3 regions of the Shewanella avicenniae genome follow, and region 3 is predicted to be linked to each of the others. Evidence: predicted binding sites of a transcription regulator. Region 3 holds the regulator's gene; each other region holds the start of a gene.
What was found. The regulator LexA, encoded in region 3, represses DNA repair genes until DNA is damaged. The targets are predictions, from matches to a motif close to TACTGTATNNNNATACAGTA.
Positions count from the first base shown of each region.

Region 1: a site for LexA is predicted at 2,184-2,203, ahead of recA (recombinase RecA). Genes of this name have one in related genera too.
Region 2: a site for LexA is predicted at 2,743-2,762, ahead of recG (ATP-dependent DNA helicase RecG). Genes of this name have one in related genera too.

Region 1 is NZ_CP071503.1:1,343,074-1,349,423, forward strand. It holds gene mutS (DNA mismatch repair protein MutS) at 1-2,024, opposite strand, end outside; gene recA (recombinase RecA) at 2,279-3,346, shown strand; gene JYB87_RS05950 (regulatory protein RecX) at 3,373-3,825, shown strand; gene alaS (alanine--tRNA ligase) at 3,987-6,350, shown strand, end outside.
Region 2 is NZ_CP071503.1:304,780-311,129, reverse strand. It holds gene JYB87_RS01370 (AMP-binding protein) at 1-1,596, shown strand, start outside; gene JYB87_RS01365 (calcium/sodium antiporter) at 1,738-2,670, shown strand; gene recG (ATP-dependent DNA helicase RecG) at 2,779-4,854, shown strand; gene JYB87_RS01355 (DUF3014 domain-containing protein) at 5,043-5,921, shown strand; gene JYB87_RS01350 (beta-ketoacyl synthase chain length factor) at 6,145-6,350, shown strand, end outside.
Region 3 is NZ_CP071503.1:61,269-67,618, forward strand. It holds gene JYB87_RS00300 (ArnT family glycosyltransferase) at 1-695, shown strand, start outside; gene JYB87_RS00305 (cell division inhibitor SulA) at 912-1,382, opposite strand; gene lexA (transcriptional repressor LexA) at 1,379-1,999, opposite strand; gene plsB (glycerol-3-phosphate 1-O-acyltransferase PlsB) at 2,143-4,566, shown strand; gene mtr (tryptophan permease) at 4,566-5,813, shown strand; tRNA gene JYB87_RS00325 (tRNA-Gly) at 5,943-6,016, shown strand; gene JYB87_RS00330 (sulfate/molybdate ABC transporter ATP-binding protein) at 6,138-6,350, opposite strand, start outside.

The DNA.
Region 1 (6,350 bases), 1.3 Mb from region 3:
CGGCCGGAGGCTAAATCATCTGACGCACCAATCCGAGTAAAAATGCGATCAACTGGGCCGACTACGGCGGACTCAGCTGGAACATAACTACCGATATACGCCATGAGGGTGATCAGTGCAATCTGGCGCATATAGGTGGATTTACCGCCCATATTGGGGCCGGTGACAATCAACATCCGTCGCTCAGCAGTAAGCAATACCGGATTGGCAATAAAAGGGGATTGGCTAACCGTTTCTACCACAGGATGGCGACCTTCACTGATCTCTATGCCTGCAGTTTTTACAAGTGTTGGACAATGGTAGTTTAGGCTCTCGGCACGCTCAGCAAAGTTGCTGAGTACATCGAGTTCTGCTGCCGCAAGCGCAAATTGTTGTAGTTCTGCCAACTTAGGCATTAATAGGTCAAATAATTCATCCCACAGCTGTTTTTCTAGCGCTAACGCTTTGCCTTGGCTCGACAGCACTTTTTCTTCGTATTCCTTTAGCTCTGGGATGATATAGCGTTCAGTGTTTTTCAGGGTTTGGCGACGCTGATAACTTAAAGGTACTAGCACAGATTGGCCGCGAGATACTTCAATAAAGTAGCCGTGTACCTTGTTAAAGCCGACCTTTAAAGTGGCAATGCCAGTACGTTCTTTTTCACGGATTTCAAGCTGTTGCAGATAGTCGGTTGCACCTTGACTTAGGCTACGCCATTCATCTAGCTCAGCGTGATACCCTTCGCGAATAACCCCACCATCACGGATAAGTACGGGTGGATTATCAACAATGGCACTTTGTAACAGCGCTAATTCAGCAGGAAATTCATTTAACGCTCGGTAAAGCTGCTGCAAATGCTCAGTTTGGCAGGTTGCAAGATATTGGCGTATATCCGGTAACACCTCTAATGCATCCCGCAGACGCGCAAGGTCACGCGGTCGTGCATTTCTAATCGCTAGCCGCGCAATTATGCGTTCAACATCACCGATAGACTTGAGCAGTTGGTGCAACGGTTCATGGGTAACTTGGTTGAGTACTTCAGTTACCGCTTGGTGGCGCAAACTCACATGAGTCTGATCGCGCAGCGGCTGGTGAATCCAACGTTGCAGCATACGACTGCCCATCGCTGTCGCTGTACGGTCAAGCACTGAAGCGAGGGTGTTCTCTAATCCACCTGACAGATTAACGGTTAGCTCAAGATTGCGCCGGGTAGCAGCATCAAGTACCACAGTGTCACTCGGGCTAAATTGCATGAGGCTATTGATATGTGGCAGGGCGGTGCGCTGCGTGTCTTTAACATATTGAATCAAACAGCCAGCAGCTTGCAGTGATAGCCTTGCTGATTCAACCCCAAACCCACGCAGATCTTTGGTTCCAAATTGCTCCAGCAACATTTTCGTCGCCGTATCAAAGTCGAACTCCCACTCTGGACGTCGACGAGCGCCTTTGACATCGGCGATGAGATACTTGTGGGTAAAGTCTTCGCTGTAGAGCAGTTCAGCTGGACGTGTGCGCTGTAATTCAGCTTCAACGGCTTCTAATGATGGCAATTCAGCGATGACAAACCGGCCGGAGGCAACATCAAGTGTGGCAAATCCAAACCCCTTTTTACCTTCGTAGATTGCCGCTAATAGATTATCGCGTCGCTCTTGAAGTAAGGCTTCGTCGGTGAGTGTTCCCGGCGTTACTATGCGCACCACTTTGCGTTCAACAGGGCCTTTAGCAAGTGCGGGATCGCCAATCTGTTCGCAGATAGCAACAGATTCGCCTTGTTGCACTAGTTTTGCCAGATAGTTATCTACCGCATGGTAGGGAATACCTGCCATCGGAATAGGATCACCACCACTTTTGCCGCGAGCAGTGAGCGAAATTCCTAGTAACTCAGATGCGCGCTTGGCATCGCTATAAAACAGCTCATAGAAGTCGCCCATACGATAAAACAGCAACATATCGTTGTGTTCGGCTTTCATCTGCAAATACTGCCGCATCATCGGCGTATGCTTTTCCAAATCCTCTAAATCCGGCGTTTGGCTATGGCTGTTCATATCGTCCTTTCGAGTATTGATCGCGTGGGGCTAATCACAAGGTAGCCTGCAATATTAACAGGTCTGACGAAGGCATGAATCGCCATAGAAAAGTTTTTTGCAGCGAAATATCAGGCACTTTGTTTAACTGGAGAAGAAATAATCCGATCCAGTACTTGATACTGTATGATTGTACAGTATACTAACCGCAATTAAGTTCATCGCCAGCGGGAGTCGGTCGTACTCCATCAAGGTTCGAGCACAGAGGGACAGATATGAAGATCGATGCAAATAAAGAGAAAGCGTTAAATGCCGTATTAGGCCAGATTGAAAAGCAATTTGGTAAAGGTTCCATCATGAAACTCGGTGAAGACCGTAGTATGGATGTGGCCACTATCTCAACTGGTTCGCTTTCACTTGACGTTGCTTTGGGTGCAGGTGGTTTACCTCTGGGGCGTATCGTTGAAATTTATGGCCCAGAATCTTCGGGTAAAACCACGTTGACCTTGGAAGTCATTGCCGCCGCTCAACGTGAAGGTAAAGTCTGTGCCTTTATCGATGCTGAGCACGCTTTGGACCCAATCTACGCACGTAAGTTGGGTGTAGATATCGACAACTTGCTGTGCTCTCAACCAGATACTGGTGAGCAAGCGTTGGAGATCTGTGATGCGCTTACCCGTAGTGGTGCTGTAGACGTTATCATTGTTGACTCAGTCGCCGCGCTCACGCCAAAAGCTGAAATTGAAGGTGAAATCGGTGACTCTCATATGGGCTTAGCAGCGCGTATGATGAGCCAAGCAATGCGTAAGCTCGCCGGTAACTTGAAGCAATCAAATACTTTGCTGATTTTCATTAACCAAATCCGGATGAAGATTGGGGTGATGTTTGGTAACCCAGAAACCACAACGGGTGGTAACGCGCTAAAGTTCTATGCGTCAGTTCGTTTAGACATCCGTCGCACCGGCTCGATTAAAGAGGGTGATGAGGTTGTTGGTAACGAAACCCGAGTAAAAGTGGTTAAGAACAAAGTTGCAGCACCGTTTAAGCAAGCTGAATTCCAAATCCTTTACGGTAAAGGCATTAACCGCGTGGGTGAGTTGGTGGATTTAGGCGTTGCTCATAAACTGATTGAAAAAGCGGGTGCTTGGTACAGCTATAAAGGCGATAAGATTGGCCAAGGCCGTGCTAATGCCGGTAAGTTCCTGCAAGAAAATCCTGAAATTGCAAAAGAAATTGATGTGACATTACGTGAGTTGTTGCTTCATAAAGGTGGCATGCCAGCAAGCGATGACAGTGATAGCAACGATGGCAATGTTGATCTCGAAACTGGAGAGGTCTTCTGAGCGAACCGTCAGTAAAATCTGTCGTAGTGAGCCTATTGGCTCGCTGCGACAAGAGTTGTGCAACGCTACGACAGCAATTGCTTGAAAAGGATTTCGCTGATCACGAAGTTGATGACGCGATTCAATGGGCGCAAGCCTTAGGCTACCTAGATGATAAACGTCTAGCTGAAGCCATCTTGCGTTCTCAGTTAAACCGACTACATGGGCCTGCCAAGATTGAACAAGCAATGCAGCTCAAAGGCATTAGTAAGTCGCTTGCGAGCGAAGTGCTTACCGCTCACGAAATAGACTGGTTTGAGTTGGCGCTTCAGCGAGCAACGAAGAAATTCCCATCTTTAGATTTTTCCGCACTAGATTTCCAACAATCTCAAAAGCAAAAGGCGAAAGTGATTCGACACTTACTGGGCCAAGGCTTTAATTATGAACAGGCTGGCTACGCGCTTGAAGCAACGCTATCAGCTAACAAACCCGCACTGTGAATTGAGCTTACATTATTGCGGTTGCAGTTCTGTGTTGACACCTTATTCTGATTGGTATTCTGCCGCTGCCCGCTTATAATGCGGGGCAATCTACATTTGTTGCTGAAACTCTCAGGTTTCAGCCTTTTATTTTTAGTGCCAACGCAATTCAGGACGATTTCATGTACAAAACCACCGCCGCCGTTAGAAGCGCCTTCCTGGAGTATTTCAGCAAGCATGGTCATCAAGTTGTTGATAGTAGCTCGCTCGTACCGGGGAATGACCCAACCTTGTTGTTCACCAATGCGGGGATGAACCAGTTTAAAGATGTATTCCTTGGTATGGACAAACGCAGTTACAACCGTGCGACGACTGCACAGCGTTGTGTTCGTGCTGGTGGTAAGCATAACGATTTGGATAATGTGGGTTACACGGCACGTCACCATACGTTCTTTGAAATGTTAGGTAACTTCAGTTTCGGTGATTATTTTAAAGAAGATGCCATCAAATTCGCTTGGGGCTTTTTAACCGAAGTACTGCAACTGCCAAAAGAAAAACTGTGCGTGACTGTGTATCAGAACGATGACGAAGCGTTTGATATTTGGAATAAGCAGATTGGTATTCCAGCAGAAGACATCATCCGTATTGGCGACAATAAAGGTGCACCTTATGCGTCAGATAACTTCTGGCAGATGGGTGACACAGGTCCTTGCGGTCCATGTACTGAGATTTTCTATGATCACGGCGCACATATCTGGGGTGGCCGTCCAGGCACCCCAGAAGAAGACGGTGACCGTTTTATCGAAATTTGGAACATCGTATTTATGCAGTTCAACCGTCAAGCTGACGGTGAAATGTTACCTCTGCCAAAACCATCCGTGGATACAGGCATGGGGATTGAACGCATTTCGGCAATTATGCAGGGCGTTCACTCAAACTATGAAATCGATGTATTCAAAACCTTGATTGCAAAAGCTGCTGAAATCATCGGCGTAACTGATTTAGAAGCGAAATCTCTGCGTGTGATTGCTGACCATATCCGTTCTTGTGCATTCTTAGTGGCTGATGGCGTGATGCCGTCGAACGAAGGCCGTGGTTATGTGCTGCGTCGTATTATTCGTCGCGCTGTGCGCCATGGTTACAAGTTGGGTGCAACCGAAACCTTCTTCTACAAATTAGTGCCGTCATTGATTGAAGTGATGGGCGATGCAGCCAAAGAACTAAACGCACTCCAAACTGTTGTCGAAAAGGCGTTGAAAGCCGAGGAAGAGCAGTTTGCTCGCACACTGGAACGTGGTTTGGGCATTCTTGATAGTGCGCTTGCCGAACTAGATGGCAAGGTGCTCGATGGTGAAACAGCGTTCAAACTTTATGACACTTACGGTTTTCCTGTCGACCTGACCGCTGACGTATGCCGCGAGCGTGATATTACTGTCGATGAAGCCGGCTTTGATGTGGCAATGGAAGCACAGCGTAAACGCGCGCAAGCAGCTGGCCAATTTGGTGCTGACTATAACGCTGGCTTAAAAACTGACGCTGATTCAGAATTCTGTGGTTATCAAGCGACTACCGCTGAAGGTAAAGTCGTAGCGATTTTTGTTGATGGCGCCGAAGTAGAAGGTTTGCTGCCTGATCAGGAAGCGGTTGTCGTGTTGGATAAAACCCCATTCTATGCAGAATCAGGCGGCCAAGTGGGTGACAAAGGCGAACTAACAGCCGGTGACAGCCTGTTTGAAGTCGTGGATACCCAAAAATTCGCCGCTGCGATTGGCCATAAAGGTACCTTAAAATCAGGTAGCTTAAAGGTTGGTCAAACCGTAGCCGCCGTAGTGAATAAAAAGCTACGTCACCGCACCGAACTTAACCACTCAGTGACGCACTTATTGCATGCCGCACTCCGTCAGGTGCTGGGGACCCATGTTGCTCAGAAAGGCTCATTGGTGCAGCCAGAACGTTTGCGTTTTGACTTCTCGCACTTTGAAGCGGTTAAGCCTGAAGAACTGAAACAAGTTGAAGACTTGGTAAACACCCAGATCCGTCGTAACCATCAACTGCAAGTGGCAGAGATGGATATTGAACAAGCCAAAGAACAAGGTGCGATGGCACTGTTTGGTGAAAAATATGACACCACAGTACGCGTTGTTACCATGGGTGACTTCTCTATCGAGCTGTGTGGCGGTACTCACGTCACCCGCACAGGTGATATCGGTGTGTTCAAGATCGTATCAGAAGGCGGTATTGCTGCGGGTATTCGTCGTATTGAAGCAGTCACTGGCGCTGCGGCTATGGCATACATAGCCGAACAACAGCAAGAACTGCATGACGCAGCGGCGTTGTTGAAGAGTGACGCCCACACCGTTGTTGCTAAACTGAAAGCACAATTGGAGCACAGCAAGCTGTTGGAAAAAGAGATTGCTCAGCTGAAATCTAAGTTAGCTGCGGCCGCAAGTGCAGACTTAGTGTCTGAAGCGCAAGATATTAGTGGTGTGAAGGTGCTGATCAAGCAACTTGACGGCGTTGATGCTGGCGCGCTGCGTGGTTTGCAA
Region 2 (6,350 bases), 240 kb from region 3:
GAGATCTACCTCCGCCAGCCGGTTCGAGGTCAATACAAAGACTACACCTTTCAACAGGTGTATAGCGCAGTGCAGCAGATTGCTGGGGCATTACGCCATCTCGGTTACAATGCCGGCGATAAAATCGCGCTGCTATCAAAAAACTGCGCCGAATGGTTTATCACAGATTTAGCGCTGATGTACGGCGGTTACATCAGTGTGCCCATCTACCCAACGGCGAATTCCGACACCATTCGCTACGTGCTGGAACACAGTGGCGCGAAAGCGATTTTTGTTGGCAAGTTAGATCATTGGCCCGACCAAGAGCCCGGTGTCGGCGGCGATATTCTGCGCTTAGCGATGCCGTACGAGACCATGCCCGCGCAATATCAATGGCTGCAACTGCTGAATCTTGGCGCGCCACTGAAAGAGGTCGAATCGCCCAGAGAAGATCAGGTCATGACGCTGATCTACACCTCAGGCTCAACCGGCAAGCCGAAAGGCGCGGTGCAAACCTTTGGTGCTTATAGCTGGACTTGCAAGGCGGTGGTGCGCGATCTCAAAGCCGACCACAATGACCGGCTGATCTCCTATTTGCCACTGGCACATATCACCGAACGGGTCGCGATTGAAGGCTCGTCGTTCTACGCCGGTTGCCCCGTCGCCTTTGTTGAAAGTCTCGAAACCTTTGTAGTCGATGTGCAGCGGATGCGGCCAACGGTATTTTTCTCGGTGCCGCGACTGTGGACACTATTCCAGAAAAACATTATTGAGAAAGTCGGTAGCTACAAAAAGCTGCAAACCTTACTCAAAATCCCACTGCTGGGTTGGCTGGTCAAACGCAAAATCCATCAAGGTTTGGGCTTGGATAAAGTACGGCTGCTCGGTTCAGGTTCGGCACCGATCCCGCCTTCGTTGGTGGAGTGGTATCACAGCATCGGCCTCGATATTTGTGAAGCTTGGGGCATGACCGAAAACTGTGCCTATTCGATCATCAACCATCCATTTGATGCCAGTAAAATCGGAACTGTGGGTAAACCAATCCTCGGTTGCCAAATCAAGCAAACACCCGAGGGTGAACTGCTGGTGAAAAGCCCGGGCTTGATGCGGGAATACTATCAAGCCCCCGAAGCCACCGCCGCTGCGTTTGATGCTGAAGGCTACTTTAAAACCGGCGATTTGTGCGAGGTGGATAGCGATGGCTGCGTCAGCATTACTGGCCGCGTGAAAGACAACTTTAAAACCGCGAAAGGTAAATATGTGGCGCCAGTACCGATTGAGCGCAAGTTAGCACAAGATCCTCATGTTGAACTGATTTGCGTCATAGGTTCGGGGCTACCGCATCCGGTTGCCTTAGTGCAGTTGGCCGAAGGCGCTGCATTGCAAGCCAGAGAGGAAGTTAGAACATCACTCAAAGAGACCCTCGACAGTATTAACCCGAATCTTGAATCTCATGAAGCGGTCGATGCCATTGTGGTAGTAACAGCGCCGTGGACCATCGAAAATGATGCGTTAACCCCGACCCTTAAAATCAAACGCCACGTGCTCGAAAAACGCTACGCCAGCAAAGTTGAAGGTGTACGCGGTGCCAAAGTCGTTTGGGAAGATGAGCTCTAATCCCGCATAAAAGATCCCAGCTAAAACTGGGATCTTTCTGACACAATATGTCACAATAGCGCACTTTAACCAGCTACTGCTCGCCAATGGGTGCAGTGCAGTAGATCCCATTCAAGCCTGATAAGACTTGCGGAAGCTGTTATGACATTCATTATTTTGGCCATTCTCGGCGGCTTTGTGATTTTAACTGCAGGTGCCGAATTACTTGTCCGCGGTGCCAGTGCAATCGCCTTAAAGCTTGGCGTAACCCCACTGGTCATCGGTCTCACCATTGTTGCCTTTGGCACCAGTGCGCCAGAGTTAGCGGTAAGCGTAAAATCGGCGCTCTCGGGCAATTCTGGGATTGCCCTAGGGAATGTGATTGGCTCTAACATCGCCAACATCGGCCTGATTTTGGCGCTCACCGCAATCATTCGCCCTATTGGCGTGCAATCTCAAACCGTAAAACGTGATATCCCACTGATGATTGGCTCGTCAGTGCTGCTATTGCTGCTGCTTATTGATGGCGGCTTGGGGTGGATTGATGGCGTGGTGCTGTTCGCCTTGCTGCTGGCATTCTTGTGGCATAGCTACCGTATCTCTAGTGATGAAGATGCTGAAGAGATTGAAGCAGGTCCAAGCAACCCTTGGTTATCGGGTCTGCTGATTGTGGCGGGGATCGGCTGCTTAGTTGGCGGTGGAGTGCTGTTTGTAGATGGCGCAGTTGAAATGGCGCGCGCATTTGGCATAAGCGAAGCCGTAATCGGCCTGACCATTATTGCAATTGGCACCAGCATGCCGGAGCTAGTGACTTCTGTGGTCGCAGCGCTTAAAGGTCAAAGCGATATCGCCATTGGGAATGTCGTGGGTTCAAATATCTTCAATATTCTTTGTATTTTAGGTGTAACCGCATTGGTGCATCCAGTTGCGGCTAGCGGTTTTAGCCTCTTGGATTTTGCCGTCATGCTAATTTTGGCCATCTTGGTGCTGCCTTTTGCGATGAGCAATATGCGCATCGGCCGCAAAGAGGGCTGCGCATTGCTGGCTGGCTATATCGGCTACATGGCTTACCTCGTCACACACGCGGCGGCTTAACAGCCAATTTTCGCTAAGGCTTTGACGGTGGTTGAAAAATGCACCATTGTCAAAGCCGCTCGGTCTGCTACTATATGTATAAATCCACAGTAATTCGGTAATCAGACCTTGCAACGGCTGGATCAACTTCCCATCAACCAACTGACCGGCGTCGCTGCCAAAATGGCAGAAAAGCTGAACAAGTTGGGGATTCATTCAGTACAGGATCTGCTGTTCCACCTACCGCTGCGCTACGAAGACCGCACCCGCATCTATCCGATTGCGGAACTCAATTTAGGCGATTACGGCACCATTGAAGCTGAGATTCAATCAACCCAAATCATCAATGGTCGCAAACGTATGTTGGTGTGCAATGTGCGTGATGCAACTGGCACGCTCACCTTACGTTTTTTCAATTTCTCCGCTGCACAGCGCAACAGCATGCAGCAGGGGTTGCAGATCCGCGCTTATGGTGAAATCCGCCGCGGCAGTCAGCATGCAGAGATCATCCATCCCGAGTACAAAATCTTAAAGGCAGATGAGCCAGCCAAATTGACCGATTCGTTGACACCGGTTTATCCGACTACCGAAGGGCTTAGACAAGCCAGCTGGATGAAGTTGACCGAACAAGCGCTGAAACTATTGCAAGAAGGTGCGCTCACCGAACTGTTGCCGCCGGCGTTGCGCCCGAATCAACTGAGTTTGGCGCAAGCAATTCGCATCATGCATCGACCTCCGGCGAGCATCGACCAGTTTGAATTACTGCAAGGCACTCACCCTGCCCAGCAACGGCTGGTGCAAGAGGAACTGCTGGCACATAACCTCAGCATGTTAAAGCTGCGGCAACGTAGTGAACGCGATAAAGCAGTGAGCCTTAAATCTACTGGGCAACTGCTGACGCCATTTTTAGCCTCGCTGCCGTTTAGCCCAACTGGTGCACAGCAGCGGGTTGTGGCCGATATTGGCCAAGATATAAGCCAACCGCATCCGATGATGCGCTTGGTGCAAGGTGATGTAGGCTCAGGAAAAACCTTGGTGGCGGCAATGGCCGCCTTGCAAGCGATTGAAAATGGCTATCAAGTAGCGATGATGGCGCCAACGGAGCTACTGGCCGAGCAGCACGCGTTGAATTTCAGCAACTGGTTTACCCCGCTCGGGCTTAAAGTGGGTTGGCTTGCTGGCAAGCTCAAAGGCAAAGCGCGAGAACAATCACTCGAAGATATTCGTGAAGGCCGTGCCCAAATGGTGATTGGTACTCACGCAATTTTTCAAGAGCAAGTGCAGTTTCACCGGCTGGCGTTAATTATCATCGACGAGCAACACAGATTCGGGGTCCATCAACGTTTAGGGCTACGTGAGAAAGGCATTCAGCAAGGTTTTTATCCGCATCAGTTGATCATGACCGCAACGCCAATCCCACGCACTTTAGCCATGACTGCTTACGCAGACCTCGATACCTCGATCATTGACGAACTGCCGCCCGGGCGCACCCCAGTCACCACAGTCGCCATCGCCAATTCGCGCCGGCAGGATATTATCGATCGGGTGCGTTCAGCCGCTTTAGAAGATGGCCGCCAAGCCTATTGGGTGTGCACCTTGATTGACGAATCAGAAGTGCTGCAATGCCAAGCCGCGGAAGATACCTATCAAGAGCTGAGCGAAGCCTTGCCCGAATTAAACATTGGCTTGGTGCACGGCCGTATGAAAAGTGCCGACAAACAAGCGGTGATGGAACGCTTTAAAAAAGGTGAGCTGAATCTGCTGGTCGCCACCACTGTGATTGAAGTGGGCGTAGATGTGCCCAACGCCAGTTTGATGATTATCGAAAACCCTGAACGACTCGGCCTTGCTCAATTGCACCAACTGCGGGGTCGGGTTGGTCGTGGCGCTGTTGCCAGCCATTGCGTGTTGCTTTACCAAGCGCCGCTGTCCAAAACAGCCACGAAACGGCTTGGGGTACTGCGCGAAAGCAACGATGGTTTTGTTATCGCTCAACAAGATTTGGAGATCCGCGGCCCAGGTGAAGTGTTAGGTACAAGGCAAACCGGCTTGGCCGATATGAAAGTGGCCGATTTGGTACGCGACCAAGCCCTGATCCCCCATATTCAAAAACTGGCGCTACATGTGATGCAGCAGGTACCCGAAAATGTCGATGCCATCATTGAGCGCTGGTTGGGAGATAGGCAACAATATGTGCAGGCATAGTCCGTCGCAACACGTCAAGTTTGTTCAGGCATGGTTAAATATCAAACAACCATAATCGACCAAGCAAGCTCCCAGATCAGAAATAAATATGGGCTATGGGCCGCAGGCCGCTAGACAACAAAATCAATATTTGCAGAATGGAAGCTTCGTGTCACACGAGGCTTATTGCGTTTAATTAAAGGATATATATGCAAGTCAACGAAGAAGACAGAATTGCACCGCAAGCTCAGTCTAATAGCCCAGCCAATACTGGTTGGGTTGTCACCGTGGTGCTGTTAATTGCTGTTGGCGCTGGCTACTATTTCTGGAGTAGCGACGATACCGAACCTGAGCCACACGCACGTACTGAAGTGGCATTGCCGGAACCGGCCCCCGCGCAACCTTTGGTGACCGAAGCCAATGTGCCAGAGCCCGAAGTGACACCTGCGCCAACGCCTGAAGCGACACCTGTCGAGGCACCTGTTGCTGAAGCCCCTAAGGCCGAACCATTGCCGGTACTCAACGAAAGCGACAGCTATGTGCATGATAAAGTGATTGAAATCGCCAACGGTATGGCAATCAATGCGCTGCTGAACGACAGCGACATGGTGCGCCAATTTGTGGTGTTTGTGGATAACATCGCTCAAGGCCAATTAGCCCGCAAAACAAGCCCGTTAAAAGCGCCTGAACAAAGCTTTAGCGTTACCGACATCACCAATAAAACCTATCTTAATCCAGATAGTTACCATCGCTATGATGTCTATGCCGAATTCCTCAGCAAGTTGGATGATAAGCAACTGCTCACTACCTACAAACGCTTGTCACCACTGCTTGAACAAGCTTTTGCTGAACTTGGCTATCCCGATATGAGCTTCGACGCCCGCTTGCGAGAAGCAATGCAGGAGTTGTTGGCCACCCCCGTGATTGAGCAGCCGATTGAGCTTTATACCATCAGCGTCAATTATCAGTTTGTTGATCCCAAGTTAGAAGCGCTACCAAGCGCGCAAAAACTGTTGATCCGCATGGGGCCAGACAACACCCGCAAGGTCAAAAAAGTGCTGCGTCGACTGCTAGAAACGATGAATTGATAACAGGTTAATCGCTCATTCAAATCGATTGTCCATTTTGTTAACGGTCACACGCGCCGTTAACAAAATGGCTTCAAACCGCCTTGCCAACCATTGTAGAATAACCCTTCTGAACCGTGCAGCCATTGGGAGCTGACACTCACTGAGCGTAAATATCAGTGACAACATCGTAAGAGATGTTAATTTTTGTCCTCATGGATGATGTTAAGCGACGAGGTTAGCAGTGCTGTTACAGTTCAATATTGTATCTTGGAGTGCTTGGTCACCCGCCTATCCACAGCGTGAAAATTGGCAACACTGGCAAAAAGCGAGTGAGACCGAATCGCTCGATGCCAGCGCGCCAGCACTCACTCAAGTACCCGCCATGCAGCGCCGTCGTTATAGTCGACTCAGCAAAATGATGTTGCATGTCGCATTTGACACTCAAGC
Region 3 (6,350 bases):
TAGCCTTTGCGGCCGCGTTGCAGCAAGTGAGTCAGTGCAAATGGTTTGAGCGTCTGCTACAGGGCTTGTTGTGGTTGTTCGGCGTGGTGATTTTACTGCTGGCGATTGGCGCGATGTTGGATCATCCGGCGATTGTGAAAAAGCTGGCTGACTACACCGATGACTTAAGCCATGTGGGCTATTTTACCCTGAGCATGGCGCTTGGCTGGTTGCTACTTTTGTTACTCGCACGTAAGCAAGCTGCATTGCTGCAAGCGGGCGTTATCTCCATCTTTGGTTGGGCGCTCTACAGCACTTGGGGGTATGGTTTGCTGGAACATATGCGGACGCCAAAAGATGTCATGCAGCAAACAGCTGCAGTGGTGGGCGATGGGCAGGTAGGACTGATCGATTTCAAAGAGCAGTTCATTTTGTTCTCACCGATCGACATCACTCATTTCAGTTATCTGGCGCCTGTTGAGCAGCAAGAGCGCAACGCGTGGCAGTGGCAACAGCAGCAGGCGAATCGCTACTTGTTAGTGCCAGCCTCAGAAAAGCTGCAGTGTTTTGATATGAGCAAAGGGCAGGATATGGGCGAAGCCCATCGTGAAAGCTGGCTTCTACTTGGCGCTGATGCGCGGATGCCAGATTGCCCCGCACCCGAGGTGACCACTGTGTTCTTTACCCATAAACCGGGGGCGTGGATGCAGGAGTAACGCTGCAGGTTATTTTCAGCAACTGCTCATTTTTTTCAGCAACCATTGAGTTGAAATAGAAAAGCCGTACAGCCTCTGACTCTGTACGGCTTTTTCATTAGATTGGGTGGCACACTGATTGAATGAGCAGCATTTATGTCGTGGCACTGGCTTCCATTGAGTCAGCGTTGATTGCCTAGCTACTCGCCCCGTCACCGGTCACTGGAAGACGTATCGTTAGTGTACCGCTTGCAGCCAGCAACTGGATTGCAACTCTGTGGCCGCGTGCGTTTCTAGCACTATGCCCAATGCGCGGGCGCTCTTGGCCACCAATTGCAGGCGGCGCTTATCTTTATGGTCGAGTTGATCTACCCAACTCACGACAGCACTCGTGGTGCCGCTAGTGAGCGCGCGCTCGGTCGCCCACAACGCTTCCACTTCATCACGCGCATGTACTTGCAGCACCCGATCCATTCGTACACCAGCATTCGCCAAAATGGTTTTGTAGCCTGCAAAGCCGGGATTGATTAACACAATCCAGCGCCCTTGTTGGCTAAGTTGCGCTAATTGGCTGCTGAGTTGTTGCAGCTCGCGGCGACCATTGCTACTGGACGGCAGATTCGACACGCCAACGTCATTAACATCGCTGCTTTCGCTATCGCGCCATAAGCCGGGGTGACGCGGGGCATTACCTTGCAACATACTCATAGCCAATCTCCGTTACGAATAATGCCAACTGCTAGACCTTCGATGGTGAGTGATTGCTCACTTAGGTCAACTTTAATTGGCTTGTAGGCTTCATTTTCAGCGTGCAGATAGACTACATTGCCTTTGCGTTCGAAGCGCTTCACGGTCACGTCATCTTCGACGCGGGCAACGACCACTTGGCCGTTACGGGCTTCCTGCATTTTGTGAACCGCAAGTAGGTCACCTTCTAGAATGCCGATATCCTTCATACTGTCGCCGCGTACCCGCAGCAGAAAGTCTGCACTGGGGTGGAACATCATAGGATCAACTTGGTAGAACTGCTCGATATGCTCTTGCGCCAGAATCGGTTCACCCGCAGCCACTTGGCCGATCAGCGGCAATCCTTGTTCCTCATCCGCCATCTCTTCTTGTGGCAGACGAATCCCCCGCGAGGTACCGGGCATAATTTCGATACAGCCTTTTTTGGCGAGCGCTTTTAGGTGCTCTTCGGCGGCATTGGCACTTTTAAAGCCCAAGCGACGCGCGATTTCAGCACGTGTTGGCGGCATGCCGGTTTCGGCGATGTTGCGCTTAATCAGATCAAGGATCTGCGATTGTCTTGGCGTCAGAGGTCTCATGATAAATCCTGTTTTTTCATACAGTACCTGTCAGTATATACAGTATTTAGTTTCGTGCAACTATTAACCAATTGGTAGCACGTTAACGCACGCTGGACGGATTCTGGTATTCTATGGTCATCAAACGTAGGTTTTATAGAAACATGTCAACTCATACCTCATTCTGGCTGTCTGCCGTTCGCTGGCTTCAACGTAAATTGGTGCACACAGTGGTGGTGCCGCAAGATCCTTTCGCAGACCTCAATCTCGATCGTGACCGTCCGGTTGTTTATGTGATGAAGACCGAATCGTGCAGCGATAAAGCCGCACTGGCCGATGTGACCTACAAACTGGGAATGCCGAGCCCGTACTCAGCGTTGAGCTTGGCTGAGCACTCGCTACCACGGGTGTTGTGTTTGGAAGATGCCAAACCCTTGTTCGGTGCCCGTAAGCAGAATCACGCTTATCTCAGCACTTTTCGTCAGTTGTTGAGCTTGCACCAGCAAGATCCCGCGTTGGATGTGCAGTTGGTGCCGGTGAGCCTCTATTGGGGACGTACCCCGGGTAAAGAAGATGACACCATGCGCGCCGCCGTATTTGAGCGTGAAAGCCCAAGCTGGCTGCGCAAGTTTCTGATGATTTTATTCCTCGGCCGCGACAACTTTGTTCAGTTTGCCAATGCGGTGTCATTGCGGGTGATGGCCGAGCAACATGGCACCGACGAGGCGATTGCCCATAAACTGTCGCGGGTAGCACGGGTGCATTTCCGCCGTCAACGCAAAGTGATGACCGGGCCAGTATTGCCTAATCGCCAAGCACTGTTTGCCGAGTTGCTGCGCAGTGACAATATTCAAGAAGCGATCAACGAAGAGGCGGCGTCGAAGAAGATTTCTCAATCAGAAGCGCGCCACGTCGCAGAAAAATATCTTGATGAGATTGCGGCGGATTACTCTGACAGCTTGATCCGCATCTCTGAGCGTTTGCTGACCTGGTTGTGGAACAAACTCTACAGCGGGATCAACATTAAGGGCGCTGAGCAGATCCGCCAATTGCATCATGACGGCCATGAAATTGTCTATGTGCCGTGTCACCGCAGCCATATGGATTACCTGCTGCTGTCTTACATTCTCTATTTTCAAGGGATGGTACCGCCGCATATCGCTGCGGGGATCAACCTTAACTTTTGGCCCGCAGGGCCTATGTTCCGCCGCGGTGGTGCTTTCTTTATTCGTCGCAGTTTCAATGGTAATAAGCTCTATACAGCGGTGTTTAAAGAGTACCTCGACCGCTTATTCGCCAAAGGCTATTCGGTGGAGTATTTCACCGAAGGTGGCCGTTCGCGTACTGGGCGATTGTTAGCGCCCAAGACCGGCATGCTGGCGATGACCATGCACTCAGTGTTGCGCGGCATTGAACGCCCCGTCACTTTGGTGCCAGTCTATTTGGGTTATGACCATGTGATGGAAGTGGCCACCTATCTGAAGGAGCTGCGCGGCTCCGAGAAGAAAAAGGAATCGGTGTGGCAGGTGCTGGGCGCGATCCGTAAGCTGGGCAATTTCGGCCAAGGTTATGTGAATTTTGGCGAGCCTATTAACTTGCAGCAATTCCTCACTGAAAAGCAGCCGGACTGGCGCAATATTGATCCTGAGTCTGAGCAAAAGCCTGCTTGGCTAACCCCTGCGGTCAATTCGCTGGCAACGAAAGTGATGACGCGCATCAATGATGCCGCCGCCGCAACCGCTGTCACCCTCACCAGCACAGTGTTATTGGCGACCGAACAAAACGCACTTGAGCGTGGCAAGCTGGAGCACCAACTTAACTTCTATCTCGATCTGTTAAAACAAGTGCCTTACACAGGTTTTATCTCGGTTGCCGAGGGTGATGGTGCCGCCTTGTTGCAACAGGGCTTAGATCTTAAAAAATTCTGTATTCAAAATGATGGAATTGGCGATATAGTGTCCATTGATGAAAATGTTGCGGTAACCATGACTTATTACCGAAACAACATCATTCATCTGTTTGCGATTCCCTCATTGTTAGCATGTTGCCTAATTGGCTTTGAAAACAGCAATCGCGAACAGATGCATCAGGTGCTGCAACGCCTGTATCCATTGTTGAAAGCCGAGCTGTTTATGGGCTGCCAACAGGTACAGCAATATGCCGATAAATTGCTGGCACGATTTGCGTCTATGGGCTTTATCAGCGGTGATGATCAGCAATGGCGCGTAACGCCAGAAGGCGAGCTGCCACTGACGCTGCTGGCCGAAGTGATGAGTGAAACGCTGCAACGTTACGCGATGATCTTCAACCTGCTGGCAGCCAATCCGCAAATTGAGCGTGGCGATTTAGAGTTAGAAAGCCATCTTTTGGCCAGCCGACTCGGCCGTTTGCATGGCATAACAGCACCGGAATTCTACGACAAGAAGTTGTACTCAATGCTCAGTATAAAACTCAAAGAGCTTGGGTATCTCAACAATAACAACAATATGGATGAGATTTCCGCCGTGCGCGATCTAGTTAACCAGTTATTGACGCCTCAAGTTCGTCAAACAATTGTTGCCAGTGCGGAAGTCCAACAGGAGAGTTGATGAAGCACAGCAACAGCCCTGATTCGCCGCGGTCGTTGATCGGCGGGGCGATGATTATTGCCGGTACCACGGTCGGTGCCGGTATGTTTTCGCTACCTGTGACTGGCGCCGGCATGTGGTTTAGTTATGCCGCGATCATGCTGGTCGGTGTGTGGTTCTGCATGTGGATGTCGGGGTTACTGCTACTCGAAACCAACCTGCATTTTGAACCGGGTGCCAGCTTTGACACCTTAACCCGCAAAACCCTCGGCCAGTTCTGGCGGGTGGTCAATGGCGCTTCTATCGCCTTTGTGCTCTACATTCTCACCTACGCCTACATCAGTGGCGGCGGTTCCATCGTAAATCATGCGATTTCATTTTCAGGGCTAGATCTGCCACAAAGTATGGCGGCGTTAGTGTTCGCCATTGTGCTGGCGTTAGTGGTGATGGTGTCGACCAAAGCGGTTGATCGTTTCACCACCATTATGATTGGCGGCATGGTGATCTCCTTCGTATTGGCCATCGGCAATCTGTGGCTGGAAGTCGATCCGGTCAAGCTGTGGCAACCGGATGGTGAGCAAGTGTTTTCGCCTTACTTGTGGGCCGCCATTCCCTTCGGCCTCACTAGCTTTGGTTACCACGGTAATGTGCCATCGTTGATGAAATATTACGGTCGCCAGCCCAAGACTATTGTTAAAGCGATCAGCATAGGTACCGCGTTTGCGCTGGTGATTTACCTCGGCTGGATGGTTGCCACCATGGGCAATCTCAGCCGTAGCTCATTTGCTGAGGTAATTGCCGCCGGTGGCAACATGGGCGTGCTGGTGGGCGCGCTGCAAAACGTGGTCGACAGCGACTTGATGAACAGCATGTTGACCCTGTTTGCTAACCTCGCAGTGGCCAGCTCCTTCCTTGGGGTGACGCTGGGGTTATTCGACTATGTGGCGGATCTGTTTGGCTTTGATGATAGCCGCAGCGGCCGTATCAAAACCTCACTGGTGACCTTTGTGCCGCCGACCATACTGGGCGTGTTATTCCCTGATGGCTTTTTGATTGCGATTGGCTTTGCCGGTTTAGCGGCCACCATTTGGGCAGTCATTGTGCCAGCCCTGATGGCCTATCGTTCACGTCAGCTATTTGCTGAAGCCAAAGGCTTTAGAGTGCCAGGCGGGACACCGCTGATTGTGATTGTGGTGCTCTTTGGTGTGGTCACTGCGGTGTGTCATCTGTTATCGATGGCCAACATTCTACCTGTGTACCACGGCTAAGCCTGCGGGGTGACTAGCGCGGCGATAAAAGCAGCGCTAGTCAACTTAAGGTAAACGTTAACTTAATGACCTGCTTGACATTTTTTTTGGTTGCAGTAATTTAAGCGCACAGCGTCACGCTGTTCTCTCGCGGGTGTAGTTCAATGGTAGAACGGCAGCTTCCCAAGCTGCATACGAGGGTTCGATTCCCTTCACCCGCTCCAATGATCTCCGCTGAAATTTCTTTTTTATCCGGCAATTTTTTGATGGTTAGCCCAATAAAAAACCACTGTGATTACTGCATCTTGCAGAAATAACAGTGGCTTGATCTTTGTTGGCGTGCGCTTAGATATCGAATACTAGGCTGCCCGGCGGCAGGAACGGCCAGTTAAGCCGACTTGGGGTGGTTGCTCCTTGCTCACCAAAGAAGTAACCGGTTTGCGGCGTAGCAAATACTTGGCTGCCTTTTGTTAGCCCCAACTGTTTCACGCGCTGATGGCTGAATGTTGCTTCCCACAACTCATCGCTATCCCAACCGCGCGGCGCCAGTTCAACACG